Regions from separate parts of the Ruegeria sp. AM2 genome, predicted to be linked through region 1. Evidence: riboswitches for the same ligand, from Rfam matches in the RefSeq annotation. Region 1 holds a riboswitch; each other region holds the start of a gene.
What was found. A riboswitch is a leader RNA that binds a small molecule or an ion and turns the genes downstream of it on or off. The one in region 1 is predicted to bind cobalamin.
Positions count from the first base shown of each region.

Region 1 (4,678 bases):
CGCGGCTGGTACAGGTGCCGGGCAGCAGTTGATTGCGGCCAATGTCGATGTGCTGTTCATCGTCTCATCGTGCAATGCCGATTTCAATCTGGCCCGGCTGGAACGCTATCTTGCGTTGGCACATCAGGCTGGCTGTTATCCGGTGATTGTTTTGACCAAGGCGGACGAATGCGCTGACCCCCGAGGCTATGCCTCACGCGCGCAACACTTGGGGCAATTTGTGACGGTCCTCACCATCAACGCGCTGGATCACACAGAGATCCAACAGGTTCTGGCATGGTGCCCCAGCGGGCAGACGGCAGCGCTGGTCGGATCATCTGGTGTTGGCAAAACAACGCTCGCGAACGGTATGACCGGGCAGACCGCAGACACCGCCGGTATTCGTGAGGATGACGCACGAGGCCGGCACACAACAACAGCGCGGTCCTTGCACCGTATGATCAACGGCGGGTGGCTGATCGACACGCCGGGTATGCGGGCATTGCGACTACTGGATGCGCGTGACGGGGTGGACGAAGTGTTCTCGGACATTTCGGACCTGGCGGAAGCGTGCCGGTTTTCTGATTGCCAACACGTCACCGAACCCGGCTGCGCGGTGCTAGCCGCCATCGAGTCCGGCACGTTGGACCCCGACCGGGTTGCGCGTTGGCGCAAGTTGCTGCGTGAAGATCAGCGCAATTCAGAAACCGTGGCGCAATCGCGCGCCCGTGACAAGGCGTTTGGCAAAATGGTGCGTTCCGTCATGCAGGACAAGAAATCGCAACGGCGAAACTGAAGATCAATGGTCCCGGTCCAGCAGCCGGGGCCACACGGCCGCATTTCGGCGAGCGAAAACGCCGATATGGCCGATTTCCGACAGCCCGAAATCGGTCGGTTTTAGCAAGTGGCGTTTTGCATCCGGACCGTAAAGGTTTGCCAGCCGCCAGACAGCTTCGGGCGGCACCATCTGGTCATCTTCGCAGGCAAACAAATCGACCCGACCGCCTCGTTGCGCCCATTCAGCCTTGGGCAATGTACGACCGATATCCGGGTGATAGCTGGTGGGCGAGGTGCACCATTTGCGCCATTGCCAATAAACCCGCGCGGGCAAGTCCGAGCCGAACCCCAGCGCCTTGCCCGGCAGATAGCCTAACGCACGGACGGTCAACGGTGCGTGGCCGTACCAAAACAAGCCAGCAAGGGCGCGATAGGGCCACGGGTGATCCTTTACGGTGACCATACCTGAACACACGCAAATCATCCGGTCGATTTGTTCGATGTCCGGCTGAACAGGACCCAGCATTCCGCCCACCGAATGCCCGATATTCCACAATTCTGCTTTAGGGAACCGGCGGCGCATCTCAGCCCGCGCGGCTGGCATATCCACCAGCGCCCAGTCGGCCATGGTCACCTGTGAATCCTTTAACCGACCGGTCAGAGAGTGGCCGAAATCCCGGTAATCATAGGTCAGGCAGGCCATGCCTCTTTCCGCTGCCAACCAGTGGGCAAAATGCTGGTAATAATCCCGCGGAACCCCGGTTGCGCTGTTCAAGACTACGACGGTTTGCGGTTCTGTGATCGGCAGATAAAGCCGACCCGACAACATCCCCGTACCGGATGGAAACTGCAGGTCTTGGGTCAAAACGGCTTGCTGGTCGTCCAACATTCTAGCCTCCTGGCTCATCTGAACTGATCAGTTCACCAACTATTCCGCAATGCGCGACCGCCGTGAGTCAAGGCAGACCCAACGTAACCAACACATGATTCGGCTGAACACCCCCTTTCTCGGGTCCTGTGTTTCAATCCGCTTGACTCGAATGCCGTGCCGCCGCTAGCCATAACTCGATGGTTTTCGCACCTCAGTTTGAGGTCGAAATGAAAAGGGAACACGGTGCGGTCCTGCCCGGCAATGCTGGAAACGGACCAAGGCCGCGACTGCCCCCGCAACTGTAAGCGGAGAGCGATGCCGGAATGCCACTGACCGTAGGGTTGGGAAGGTCGGCAAAGCACTGAACCGCAAGTCAGGAGACCTGCCATCCGAACCAAAACCGAAACTCGGGCGGGGTGTCCGGGCAGGTCGTCAGCTTGCTGTCACACCGGTCTTTCGCCTTTTGTCCGTCGCGCGGAGGGCGCATTATGATCTGGAAGACCAAAACCCACACTTACGCGGCAACGCTGTGTCAACGAACAGGCCAACCCTGCCCCGCACTAGCCCGCATGGCCCGCGGTCTGGCGCAGGGAATGGCTATGACAAAGCCTGTGACCGATGACGCGTTTCAGTTGGACGGCAGTGCTGAACTGACCCATTGCTCGGATGGCTGCATCGCGCGCTTCCGAGCAAATTTGGATCAGGTGCGCGTGTTCTGCGGAACCGACGCTGAGGCGGAGATCGACGCGCTGGATATCTTCGCCGACATGATGTTCGGAACTGAACGCACTGCACGCCCGTCAAAGGGCCTCACACCGCCATGCGCGATGATCGAGGTCCTCTTGCTTGAGCAGGAAAAAGCGCTGGTCGCACAAGAACCGGCACACGCCTGACGTTAAGGCTGAATAGGAACCCGGGCCGTTGAGACCGCCCATGCCATTTGGGCATCGGTCTCGACGGCGCATGGCCGCAATTTGCGCAGTCGCGCCAGTGCCGCGTCCGGTTGCTCACCGCATTCGACCATGACCCTCAGCACGACCATGCCCGATCGCCCGCACCCGCCGCGACAATGCACCAGAACCCGACCTCCACCAGACAGGGAATGGCGAACGGCCGCACTGATCTCGGGCCAAAGCTCGTCGATTTCGGCTGAAGGGGCACCAAAGTCTTCGATCGGCAAATGCGCCCAACGGCTGGCGCGACCCTGAATGTCGCTTCCGAAATCCGGTGCCCCATCCTGCAGCATTTCGACCTCGGTGGTCATCGAGATGACAAGCCCCGGCTTCCAGTCAGCAATTAAGTCCAGATCGCCCGCGTAATCCCCGCCACGTCCCGGCATCGAGGTCAAAGCAAGAGTGCCTCCGCCAACCTGAACAGCGTAGATCACAAGCTGAGTCATGAAACACCCCCGAAACACATAACTAAAAATCAGTATCTGAAATGCATTCGCAGATTTTAGCCTCGACAGTTCACAATCCAAAGCAAAATCCTATGCGCGCCCGGTGGACGTGGACGACGGCGGTCACTACGCTGCGAATCTGATACGAATCCATCAGAGCAGACATGACCGACTCATCCAGTCCCGCCTATCAGGTGCTTGCCCGCAAATACCGCCCGGAAACCTTTGCCGATCTGGTCGGTCAGGACGCGATGGTACGCACCCTGAAAAACGCGTTCGAGGCGGACCGGATCGCGCAAGCTTTCATCATGACCGGCATCCGTGGCACCGGTAAAACCACCACGGCCCGGATCATCGCCAAAGGCATGAACTGCATCGGCCCCGATGGCGAAGGCAAGCCAACCACCGAGCCCTGCGGCCAATGCGAACATTGCGTCGCCATCATGGAAGGCCGTCATGTTGACGTGATGGAGATGGACGCCGCCAGCCGAACCGGTGTCAACGATATCCGCGAGATCATCGATAGCGTCCGCTATCGCGCCGCCTCAGCCCGCTACAAGATCTACATCATCGACGAGGTCCACATGCTCTCGACCAGCGCCTTTAACGCGCTGCTCAAAACGCTTGAGGAACCGCCCGAACATGTGAAGTTCATCTTCGCCACCACCGAGATTCGCAAGGTTCCGGTGACAGTCCTGTCGCGCTGCCAGCGTTTCGACCTGCGGCGGATCGAGCCCGAAGACATGATTGGTCTGTTGCGCAAGATCGCAGGCGCCGAAGGGGCGGAGATTGCCGAAGATGCGCTGGCACTGATCACGCGCGCCGCCGAAGGCTCGGCGCGGGACGCGACCTCGCTGCTGGATCAGGCGATCAGCCACGGTGCCGGAGAAACCAGTGCCGATCAAGTGCGCGCCATGCTGGGCCTGGCCGACCGGGGCAGGGTTCTTGACCTGATCGATATGATCCTGCGTGGCGACGCGGCAGGAGCTCTCACTGAGTTGAGCGCCCAATATGCCGAAGGGGCCGACCCTCTGTCTGTCCTGCGCGATCTGGCTGAAATCACCCATTGGGTGTCTGTCGTCAAAATCACGCCCGACGCCGCAGAAGACCCCACAGTCTCCCCCGACGAACGGGCGCGCGGTCAGCAGATGGCCGAAGCCCTTCCGATGCGTGTTCTGACCCGCATGTGGCAGATGCTGTTGAAAGCGCTTGAAGAGGTCTCGGCTGCGCCAAACGCGATGATGGCCGCTGAAATGGCGGTGATCCGCCTGACCCATGTGGCCGATCTGCCCAGCCCGGAAGAACTGGTCAAACGGTTGCAGGATGCCCCGCCTCCGCCGCCGAACGGCGGGCCGGGAGGAGGTCTGCCGGTCCACAGCGCGGCACCCGCGACCGCAGCCGCGCCGCAACCGGCCTACAGCGCGGCCCCCCGAGGCACCGCCGGTGCCCCAACGGCCGCGCTGGCGCAGGAGACCCAAGCCGCGCTCGCGCGCTATCCGACATTCGAACACGTCATCGAACTGATCCGCGCCAATCGCGACGTTAAGCTGTTGGTGGAGGTGGAAAGTGGCGTTCGGTTGGTCTCGTACCAACCCGGCCGGATTGAGTTCACCCCTTCGAGTCACGCGCCTCAGGATTTGGCCGCCCGGTTG
Region 1 is NZ_JBQFXE010000004.1:187,380-192,057, reverse strand. It holds gene rsgA (ribosome small subunit-dependent GTPase A) at 1-775, shown strand, start outside; gene ACR0CR_RS11305 (alpha/beta hydrolase family protein) at 779-1,645, opposite strand; cobalamin riboswitch at 1,809-2,031, shown strand; gene ACR0CR_RS11300 (hypothetical protein) at 2,116-2,520, shown strand; gene ACR0CR_RS11295 (protein-tyrosine phosphatase family protein) at 2,523-3,026, opposite strand; gene ACR0CR_RS11290 (DNA polymerase III subunit gamma/tau) at 3,191-4,678, shown strand, end outside.

Region 2 (4,678 bases), on a different contig from region 1:
TGGTTTACCCTGCGCTTACTCGGCGGCTTCGGTGATGCCCGCGAGGATTTCGCGGATTTCAGCCTCTTTGATGTCGTCATGTTCAGCAATGACGACCAGACGCGAGCGGCGCGCCTCATCGGGCTGCCATGGACGGTCATATTGATGACGCACGCGTGCGCCGACGGCCTGAACCAGCAGACGCATCGGTTTGCCTTGAACGGCGGCATAGCCTTTGACTCGCAGGATGTTCAGTTCCTTGGCCAGACGTTCGATATTCGCCACGAGCGCGGCAGGATCGGTCTGTTCGGGCAGGTCGACGATGATGCTTTCGAAATCGTCATGCTCGTGGTCATCGTGACCGTCATGGTGGCTGGGGCGAGCGTCCATGTCATCTTCGGCTGCCGCCTCAAGACCCAACACGACGCGTACGTCCACCACGCCTTCGGCGACTTCGACGACGGGCAGTGGACGGGGTGCTTCGGCTGCGATGATTTCCTTGGCCCTGGAGACGCCTTCAGGACCCGCCAGATCGGGCTTGGTCAGCAGGATGATATCGGCGCAGGAGATCTGATCCTCGAATACCTCGGACAGGGGCGTTTCGTGGTCGATGGAATCGTCCGCCAAGCGCTGGGCATCCACCGCCTCGACATTCGGGGCGAAGCGACCGGCCGCCACCGCCTCGGCATCGGCCAGAGCGATTACGCCGTCGACGGTGATCTTGGACCGGATATCCGGCCAGTCGAATGCCTTCAGCAGCGGTTTGGGCAGCGCCAGACCAGAGGTTTCAATCAGGATGTGATCCGGTCGCGGTTCCAACGCCATCAAGGCTTCAATCGTGGGGATGAAATCATCGGCCACGGTGCAGCAAATGCAGCCGTTCGCCAGTTCCATGATGTTTTCTGCCGGGCAATCCGGAATGGCGCAGGATTTCAGGATGTCGCCATCGACGCCGACATCTCCGAACTCATTCACCACAACGGCCAGACGCTTGCCCTGCGGGTTCTGCATCAGGTGGCGCACCAGCGTGGTCTTGCCCGAGCCCAGAAAGCCGGTGATCACGGTTACGGGGAGTTTTTCGAGATTGCTCATTTCAGGGCTCCAATCGGGGGAATGCGGGCTGCGCAGTTTTTGCGGAAATGTTCGGGGCGCTCGCGCCATTTGACCAATCCATCCTCGGTCGCAAGATACTTTGCTGCGCCTTCGACAATGGTCTCGATGTGGTCTGTTTCGTTGAGATGTTCATAGACGAAGGTCCAGCGATCAGGTCCCCCGCGCAGCACGATCGAGCAGCCTTCGTCGCAATTCGACAGGCATTCGACGGCTTTCAGCGTTATACCTTCGGGCAGATCAGCTTGCTCCAGCGCTTTGTGTAGCAAAGCTCCGGGCCGCTGGGCGTCATCCTCGACGGGAAGGCCGCGACGGCAGGTGGTGCATACCAACAATTCGACCGGTGCGGTCTCGGTCATGTCTCTCATCCCCCCAAATCCTTTTTGTGGGGGACGGGGTTTCATGCGGGTCGCCTTTGACCCGACGCCGGAACACCCCGTCCGGTTGCATACTCGGGTGCTGGCAGGTCTCCCGGCTTGCGGATGTCAGAGGTTGAACTCTGCCGGATGTCCCGCCTTCCCGGCCTGCTGGCCAGTGGCTTGGGCACCCTCTCCGGTCACGGTCGCGGGGGCGGCTGCGTTTGACGGAAGATCCGCTGACGCATTCCCTTTTCATCCTCTCACGAGGACACCAACGCAAGGGACATGCGGTACGGGCAGGGGGGTTGTCAAGCGAGTCTCATTCAATCCACGAAAAGGGGATGAAAAGCGACCAACCAGCGTCGCAGGGCGGCATGACCGAAGAGATGCGCCGTGCTGGCATGGTGGAAAGACAAGGTTAGGGAGGCCAGGGGTATGAAGGTCGGGTTTATTGGGCTTGGAAACGTCGGGGGCAAGCTGTCGGGTTCGTTACTACGGAACGGGATCGATTTAACAGTTCATGATCTTAATCCTGATCTGGTGGCGGAGTTCGTCGGCAAAGGTGCAAAGGCAGCCACAGACCCAGCGCAAATGATGCGCGATTGCGATGCCGTGATCACCTGCCTGCCATCCCCTGCGGCTTCGGATGCCGTCATGCAGGACATGCTGCCCGAGGTTGGCGCGGGAAAAATCTGGATGGAGATGTCGACCACGGATGAGGTTGAGGTCAAACGCCTCGGCGCGCTGGTCATCGAACAAGGCGGGGCTGCGGTTGATTGCCCTGTCTCGGGTGGTTGCCATCGGGCGGCAACCGGGAATATTTCGATCTTCGCTGGCTGCGATCGCGAGACGTTTGAACGCATTCTACCTTTTCTCACCACGATGGGTCGTAGGGTTCTGCACACCGGTGAATTGGGATCCGCGTCGGTACTGAAAGTGCTGACCAACTATCTGGCCACAGCAAACTTGATCACCTGTGCCGAGGCTTTGGTCACAGCAAAGGCCGCTGGGATGGACTTGGGGACCACCTATGAGGCCATAAAAATCTCATCGGGCACATCTTTTGTGCACGAAACCGAAAGTCAGGTCATCCTGAATGGATCGCGCGATATTTCGTTCACCATGGATCTGGTGAAAAAGGACATCGGCCTGTTTCAAGATGTGGCTGACCGCGCTGGTGTGCCGTTGGAGATTAACCCTTTGATGATCGAAATCATCGAAGATGGCATCGCCCGGTACGGCGAACGCGAGCTGTCTCCGAACATCATCAGGCGGCTTGAGGATGCGACCGGGTTGGACATTCGCGCGCCCGGATTTCCGCCGGAAATGACCGATGAGGAGCCTGAAGAACCGGGGTATGAGGTGGTTCCAAAGAACCGCTGAAGCGTTTGAAATCTAAGTTGTTTCGCATTCGTTTACCCGCTTGGGTCAATATGTTATTTGAACCATGCGCAACGCTCTGACTGTACCCGTCAGGCACGTTGCTATTGAAGGTCACGAGCGGTCGATATGCAGAGAAAAGTGATATTTGCCTATCGCATCGGGCAAAAGAACATGGGCGGCAAGGCGATGCGTGTCGACCAGCTGGCCGCCATGGCCCGGGATCATTTGTCCGACAGGTATTCCTTTCAGATCGCATTAGCCCCCAAAAGCACGCGACCAAACAAATGTCGGCAGTTCATCGAAACATGTCGGGACGCGATTGTCGTTTTTCACAAAAGCGCCGCTGCCAACTTGGGGCCCGAGTTTCGCGCTGCCTTAAGAAAGTCCGCAGCGGGGGTTTGCCTGGACCATCTGGATATCGTTGCCGGGCCGTTCGAGCCCGGCTTTGTCGATATTCATCTGGCTGCCTCCCACGAAAGTGAGCGGTTCCTGTTTCAGGGCCTTCCCGCTTTGAATCCGGCGCCGGGCACCATCGTGCGTCACTTGCGCCACCATGCAGATCCCAGATTGGTCCCTGCCACGACACAGTTCGATCAATTCAAGCTCGGCTATTTCGGTTTGCCGGACAATGTGGTTCTGCCGCCCGAGCTTATCGATGGGGCGGTCGTTCCAGAGTATACCGGGCTTGGGGATGTCAGCGCCTTTATCGGGCGTCTGCATGAGGCAAACTTCCATATCTGCACGCGGGACCCGAGCCCAGCTTTGACCAGGGGTATCCTGTCCTCAAAGCCATTTACCAAGGGTTTCAATGCGGCCGTAGTTGGTGCGAATGTTCTGGTGAACCGCCAAGTTCACGATGCAGAATTCTATCTGGGCGAAGACTATCCGTATTTTATCGACAACACGGACACGGCGTCGATACTGAATGGCATTACCCGTGCGGCAAATGGCTTTGGTGGTGCCGATTGGCGCCTTGCCCAGACGCGAATGAAGGACACGGCCGCTCAGGTCACAGCGAAAGAGGTAACGTCGGAATTGGACAAAATCCTGAGGCTATTTTAAACACAAGCGAAACAATCCTCTGACGGAACAGGCAAGAGAGCAGCGAATGACGGATGAGACCTTTCTCATCGTGACTACGATGAAGAACGAAGGGCCTTTTATGATCGATTGGGTGGCTTACAACCGCGCAATCGGAATTCAGGATGTCTTGATCTATACCAATGACTGTTCGGACGGTACTGATGCGATTGGTGACCGGATGCAGGAACTCGGTTGGGCGCATCACGAGCGCAATGTGTTGGGTCCACGAGCCACGCCACAGAACCGGGCCTTTGCACAATCCAGAAGCCACCCGAGCTATCTGGCCGCCGACTGGATTATGAGCCTGGATGTGGATGAGTACATTAATATCCGTTTGCCAGAAGGAAGCATTCAATCCCTCGTCGAAGCAAGCGGCGAAGCGGATGCGATTTCAATAACATGGCGCATGTTCGGGAATGCCGGGCAGAACGATTTCGTTGACCGTCCGGTGCCCGAAACGTTCTTTTTGGCAGCCACCGAGGAAGGCTATCCACACCACAGGACAAAGGGCTTCAAAACGCTGTTCCGCAACAATGGGAAGTTCAGTCGTTTCAGGGCACATAGGCCTAGAATTGACCCCGACCATGCGCCGAACCCAGAGGCACCATATGATGGCGTATTGTGGCGGGATGCTGGTGGGAACCTGCATCCGGCGGATCAAGTGAAGTGGAAGGCGTGGCGTGGCTTTAGCCACGAATTTGCGCGCATCCACCACTATGCAGTTCGCAGCACGGACAGTTTTCTGGTGAAACGGGATCGTGGTC
Region 2 is NZ_JBQFXE010000002.1:345,354-350,031, forward strand. It holds gene cobN (cobaltochelatase subunit CobN) at 1-1, opposite strand, end outside; gene cobW (cobalamin biosynthesis protein CobW) at 16-1,071, opposite strand; gene ACR0CR_RS07270 (DUF1636 family protein) at 1,068-1,448, opposite strand; cobalamin riboswitch at 1,534-1,739, opposite strand; gene ACR0CR_RS07275 (NAD(P)-dependent oxidoreductase) at 1,845-2,831, shown strand; gene ACR0CR_RS07280 (hypothetical protein) at 2,958-3,893, shown strand; gene ACR0CR_RS07285 (glycosyltransferase family 2 protein) at 3,940-4,678, shown strand, end outside.
Region 2: another riboswitch for cobalamin. It lies ahead of ACR0CR_RS07270 (DUF1636 family protein); the one in region 1 lies ahead of ACR0CR_RS11300 (hypothetical protein).

Region 3 (4,678 bases), on a different contig from region 1:
TTCAATTCAATCAGGGCGAGGCTGGCATCGACGAAGACCAGAAATATGGGATTGCCGCCCAATTCAGCAGCCGTCGATAGCTCACCGGCAACCATAAGGAACCCGGCATCGCCCGAGAAACTGATCACTGGGCGGTTCGGTTCTACCAGCTTAAGGCCGATCGCCATCGGAACGGCGCAGCCCATTGTGCACAAGGCCGAAGACTGGATCAGCCCGCGTTCTTCAGAACATTCCCACATCTGGCTCAGCAGAATGCGATGTGCGCCGCTGTCGGCTGTCGCCAGCGTTTCCGGTGGCAACGCTTCGCGCGTCTCGGCGATCACGGCGGCTGGTCCCCAATTCTCATCTGTCGGGAAGGCTTGCGCCAGCGCTGCCTTAACCCGAGCGGGCTCGCCGCCTGGCCAAGTATCGCGGGCCGCGTTGCCCTTGGCGATGGCTTCCAGTGTCGCCCCGGTATGCGCCACCAGATTAAGGCCCGCCTGATGCATGTAGTGGTCGTTTGGGACCGCTGAGATGTCGATGACCTGCTTTTCTTCAGGGTCCCAAATCTCGCGCCATCCGGGCCGCATTTCAATGGGATCGTAGCCCAGACACAGCACCAGATCGGATTGCTCGACCAGCGGTACCAGATGCTTGTCGGCCAGAGGTGACAGCCCTGCGCCGCCGAGGCACAGCGGATGATCTTCGGGCACGACGCCTTTCGCCTTATACGTGGTCACGAAGGGGATGCCGAAATGCTCTAAGAACGCCTGGACCACATTGCGTGAGTCGTCATACAGCACGTCCAGACCCACAATGGCGATTGGGCGTTCGGCCTGCGAAACCCAACGGCGGGCTTTCTCGACGCAATTGCCCTCGGGCGCGACGGCGGCGATCTTGGCGCGGCGACGAGGTTTGATACCTGACACGCGCGTGTCGGCGACCGAGATAGGCACGTCGATATGCACCGGGCCGGGGCGGGGCCGATTGGCCAGCGTAACCGCCTTGTCGGCAATGATATCCGCGCCCTTGGCTGTAAGCGTGAACGTCCCTTTGGTGATCGAGCGGTAGACCTGCGCGTGATCCATCACCTGATGGGTGTAGGTCAGCGCCTCATCCGCATCGACGCAGCCGGTCAGTACGATCATCGGCACACGGTCCTGCAACGCGTTGGCAACCACGTTGATTCCGTTCATCGCGCCGGGGCCTAACGTTGCGACCAGTATGGCCGGAGCGCCGTCGCGGTGATGGACGGCTTCGGCCATGAAGCCAGCGGCGTTTTCATGCTTGGTCAGATGAAAGGTGATCCCGGCCTGTTCCAGTGCATCGACCAGAGTCAGAACTTCTCCCCCTGGCATACCAAAAGCGTGGCGGCATCCGGCCTCGTACAAGCGTTGGGCCAAAAGATCCGCAGCGCGGGGCGAGAGGTCCTGCATTTGGTCGTGCTCCGAAAAACTGTTTCATTGCAGATTGCGGAGGAAGGCCTCGGACGCAAGGCGGATCACGTCAGTGTGACTATTTGACTGCGGTTTCGGCGACGGCTTGAAATTTGCCGTCCAGCTCTTCGGCGATGTCTCGCAAAGGTTCTCCGCCTTCGTAGACATAGGGCGCAAAGACAAAGCTGGGGGTCTTGTAGGACAGGGTGGCGGTGCCGTCTTCGTTCTCGGTCACATAGAACCGGATCGGTGCTTCGATCATCGCATTGAGCGATGTTTCCAGTACGCGCACCGCATAGTCGTTGTTGAAAGCTCCGATCACCCGGTTGCCGGGAATGGTGATGCCGCGTGACGCGGCGGCCTTGGTGGGACCGGCTTGCGTCACAACGATCAGACCGTGCTCTTTGACAGCGGCTTTGGTGTCATCCACCAACTGGCTATAGCTTTTGTCGGTCGAATATACGGCCCAACCCGACAGAGAATCCTGTGCCCAGGCGGGCAGGGCGATCAAGGCTAGTGCAATCCAAGGCGCTTTCATCGGAGACTCCTGAGCTGGTTGTTCGTCATTTGATGCCAGAAACCCGGAAAGCGCGCACTCACATTCTTGTGCGTTTTCCCGATTGCACTGCGGGGCAGATGGCATCAGAAACGGTTCAGCACAACGTAATGGGGTCAGGATTGGATCGGGTGCGCCTTTTGATTTGCGACAGTTGCTCGGGCCATCGAGACCGTGAGGCCGAGAAGAAGGCCGTGACAGAGGCATTAGCGCAAGCCGGGCTTGAGGCTCAGGTGACGGTCAGCGAACACGCGTGTTTCAGCGGTTGCACTGAACCTGTCGCGCTCGCGTTGCAGGCAGAAGGTCGCGCGTCTTATGTTTTTTCGGGGGTCAAGGTGACCTCGGACGCCAAAGATATTGCCGCGACCTGTCAAACCTATCTGGACAGCCCCAAGGGCTGGATTGAAGACGCCCGACCCTGCGGGCGGCTTCGAATGTGTTTGCGCGCGCGCATACCGGCGCTTTAGTCGACCTGTACGGTGACCATGGCGCTGACCGGCTCGTTATCGACCATCAGCGGACTGTGGCTGTTTGAGTTGAGCGAAACGGATACCTCGACCTCGCCTTTCGGCAGGTCTCCGATGTGCATCCAGTTGCCGTATAGCCGGGCCAGTTTCGTTCCGTTGACATAGACATGCGCGTGACCCTCTCCGGGGACACCGGCGGTCGAGGCATTCTCGGGCGAAAACCGGAAGTTCTGAGGCATGACATGCAGGTTCCATCCGGACATTGGGTCCGGCTGCAGCGCGATTTCAATTCCGGGTGCATTCGGGCCCGCAGGCAGGTTGATTGCCGTCGCGTGGTCGTGCGCCATCGCCTCGGCATGTGAAGCGCCATGATGCGATGGATCTCCGTGGTCGTGGCCGTCAAAAGTGATGCCATTCCCTGCGGCGAGAACAAACCCTGCGCCACCACCAAAGACCAGGCCGATGGCAAAAAGGGCAAGTGAACGTGACATATCTAGTTCCTTGAAGACAAAAACGAAACGCGCCGGGAGGAACCCGGCGCGCCCGCTTGAGAAGCTATCAGGCCGTTGCTTCGGAGCGTTGGCCTTCGTGCTGCCAGAAATACCCGGCAAAAGCGCCCACCAGCACCCAGGCCGCCAGGCCAATGCCAAAGGCGCGCGCGGCAAACAGTGCGCCGATCTCGGTCGGGACCGGGCCTGTGAATACGTCCGGTTCGGGCGCGCCGATCAGATGCGGGGCCAGCAGCAGGGCAGCAGCGATCACATAGCTGATCAGGTTGCCACCGAACGCGATGAGCCAAAGGGCGACAACAGCAGCTGCGACCGTTGCGAACCACCAGACCTGCCGCGCATAGACGTCAGCCGCTGCAACGCCGGGCACTTCGGGTGCCAGCGTGAAGCCTGGAGCCAAATGAAAGGCGATGAAACCTGCCAAGCCCCACAGAACACCGGTCCGACCGTCGATCTTGTGTCCCTGACCTTCGGCTACGGACATCAGCGCAACCATTACCAGCGCGTAACCGGTGTAAGTCAGCATTGTGAAGATCACGCTCAGCGCGTCACGGGTCAGTTCCGAGAACATACCGGGCAGTTCGGGATGAGCCGTCACGGCCTCGGCCCCGAAATGCACCAGTTCACCCGATTCATACAATTCGGCGTGCAGCAATACAGGTTGCACAAAGACCAACTGCAGCAGGGCGGCAATCAACCCGGCTGCAGCACCAGCGAACAACGCGCTGGTCAGAATGCGACTGAACATGGTCTTAGTGGCAGGGGAAGCCGGTTGCGTGGCGTACGTCATGCGCCGCGTCGTGCAGCGCCGCAGCCTGAACGTGGCCGGTCAGCGTGATGACGCCAAAGCCAAGAATCACAGCAAACATGACCGGAAGGAAACCAGTGCGCGAAGCCGTCTGTGTTTGTGTTGCCATCTTATTTCTCCTTTGCCGCCGCACCCGACGGCCGGTGTTTCATTTTGCGCCTGGCAGGTCTCCTGGCTTGCGGGTCGGTGCCTCTGTTCGCCTTCCCCCTGAGAACAGGAGTGGCTGGTTGAACAGGGCTCTCCGCTTACAGTCGCGGGGGCGGCTTGGGATTTGACCACCGGGGTGGTCGCACCAAATTCCCTCTTAGCATCCGGATGGCTCCGGCGGGACCAGACAACTTCATTTAGCCGCTAAGGCCAGGCGGGCGCAATCTCCATTTGCGACCTTTTACGTCAGATCACGCTTTTTCAGCAAATAGACATCCATGATCCACCCATGGTCGGCGCGGGCATTGGCACGGGTTTTCACAATCTGCTCGGCCACCTCTGACAGGGGGCCGCTGACAAGAATTTCCTCCTTCATGCCCACATAGGCCCCCCACCAGATGTCGTAGTGTTCCGTCTCGAGGGTTTGAAACGAGCATTCCCCATCGAGCATGACCGCCACTTTTGAGGCATTTTTGGGCCAGCCTTCATCCCGAATGCGGCGTCCGGTGGTGACGACATAGGGCGCGCCCAGATCGTTGATTGGAATTGCATGGGCCGCCGTCAGGGCCTGAAGCGCCGTAATGCCCGGAATCACCCGCGTTTTCGGTTGTGGGTCAAGCCGAGATGCTATTCGCAACGAGCTGTCATAGAGCGATGGATCACCCCAGATCAACAGCGCCACTTGGCGCGCTTCGGGGTGCGCGCTGATCGCGTCTTGCCACCGCAGCGCAATTGCGTCGTGCCATTCGTCGACGCCACTGAGGTAGCCGTCATCA
Region 3 is NZ_JBQFXE010000002.1:328,836-333,513, forward strand. It holds gene ACR0CR_RS07175 (thiamine pyrophosphate-binding protein) at 1-1,415, opposite strand, end outside; gene ACR0CR_RS07180 (DUF302 domain-containing protein) at 1,495-1,953, opposite strand; gene ACR0CR_RS07185 (DUF1636 family protein) at 2,052-2,438, shown strand; gene ACR0CR_RS07190 (hypothetical protein) at 2,435-2,929, opposite strand; gene ACR0CR_RS07195 (CbtA family protein) at 2,997-3,695, opposite strand; gene ACR0CR_RS07200 (CbtB domain-containing protein) at 3,700-3,864, opposite strand; cobalamin riboswitch at 3,900-4,105, opposite strand; gene cobF (precorrin-6A synthase (deacetylating)) at 4,144-4,678, opposite strand, start outside.
Region 3: another riboswitch for cobalamin. It lies ahead of ACR0CR_RS07200 (CbtB domain-containing protein); the one in region 1 lies ahead of ACR0CR_RS11300 (hypothetical protein).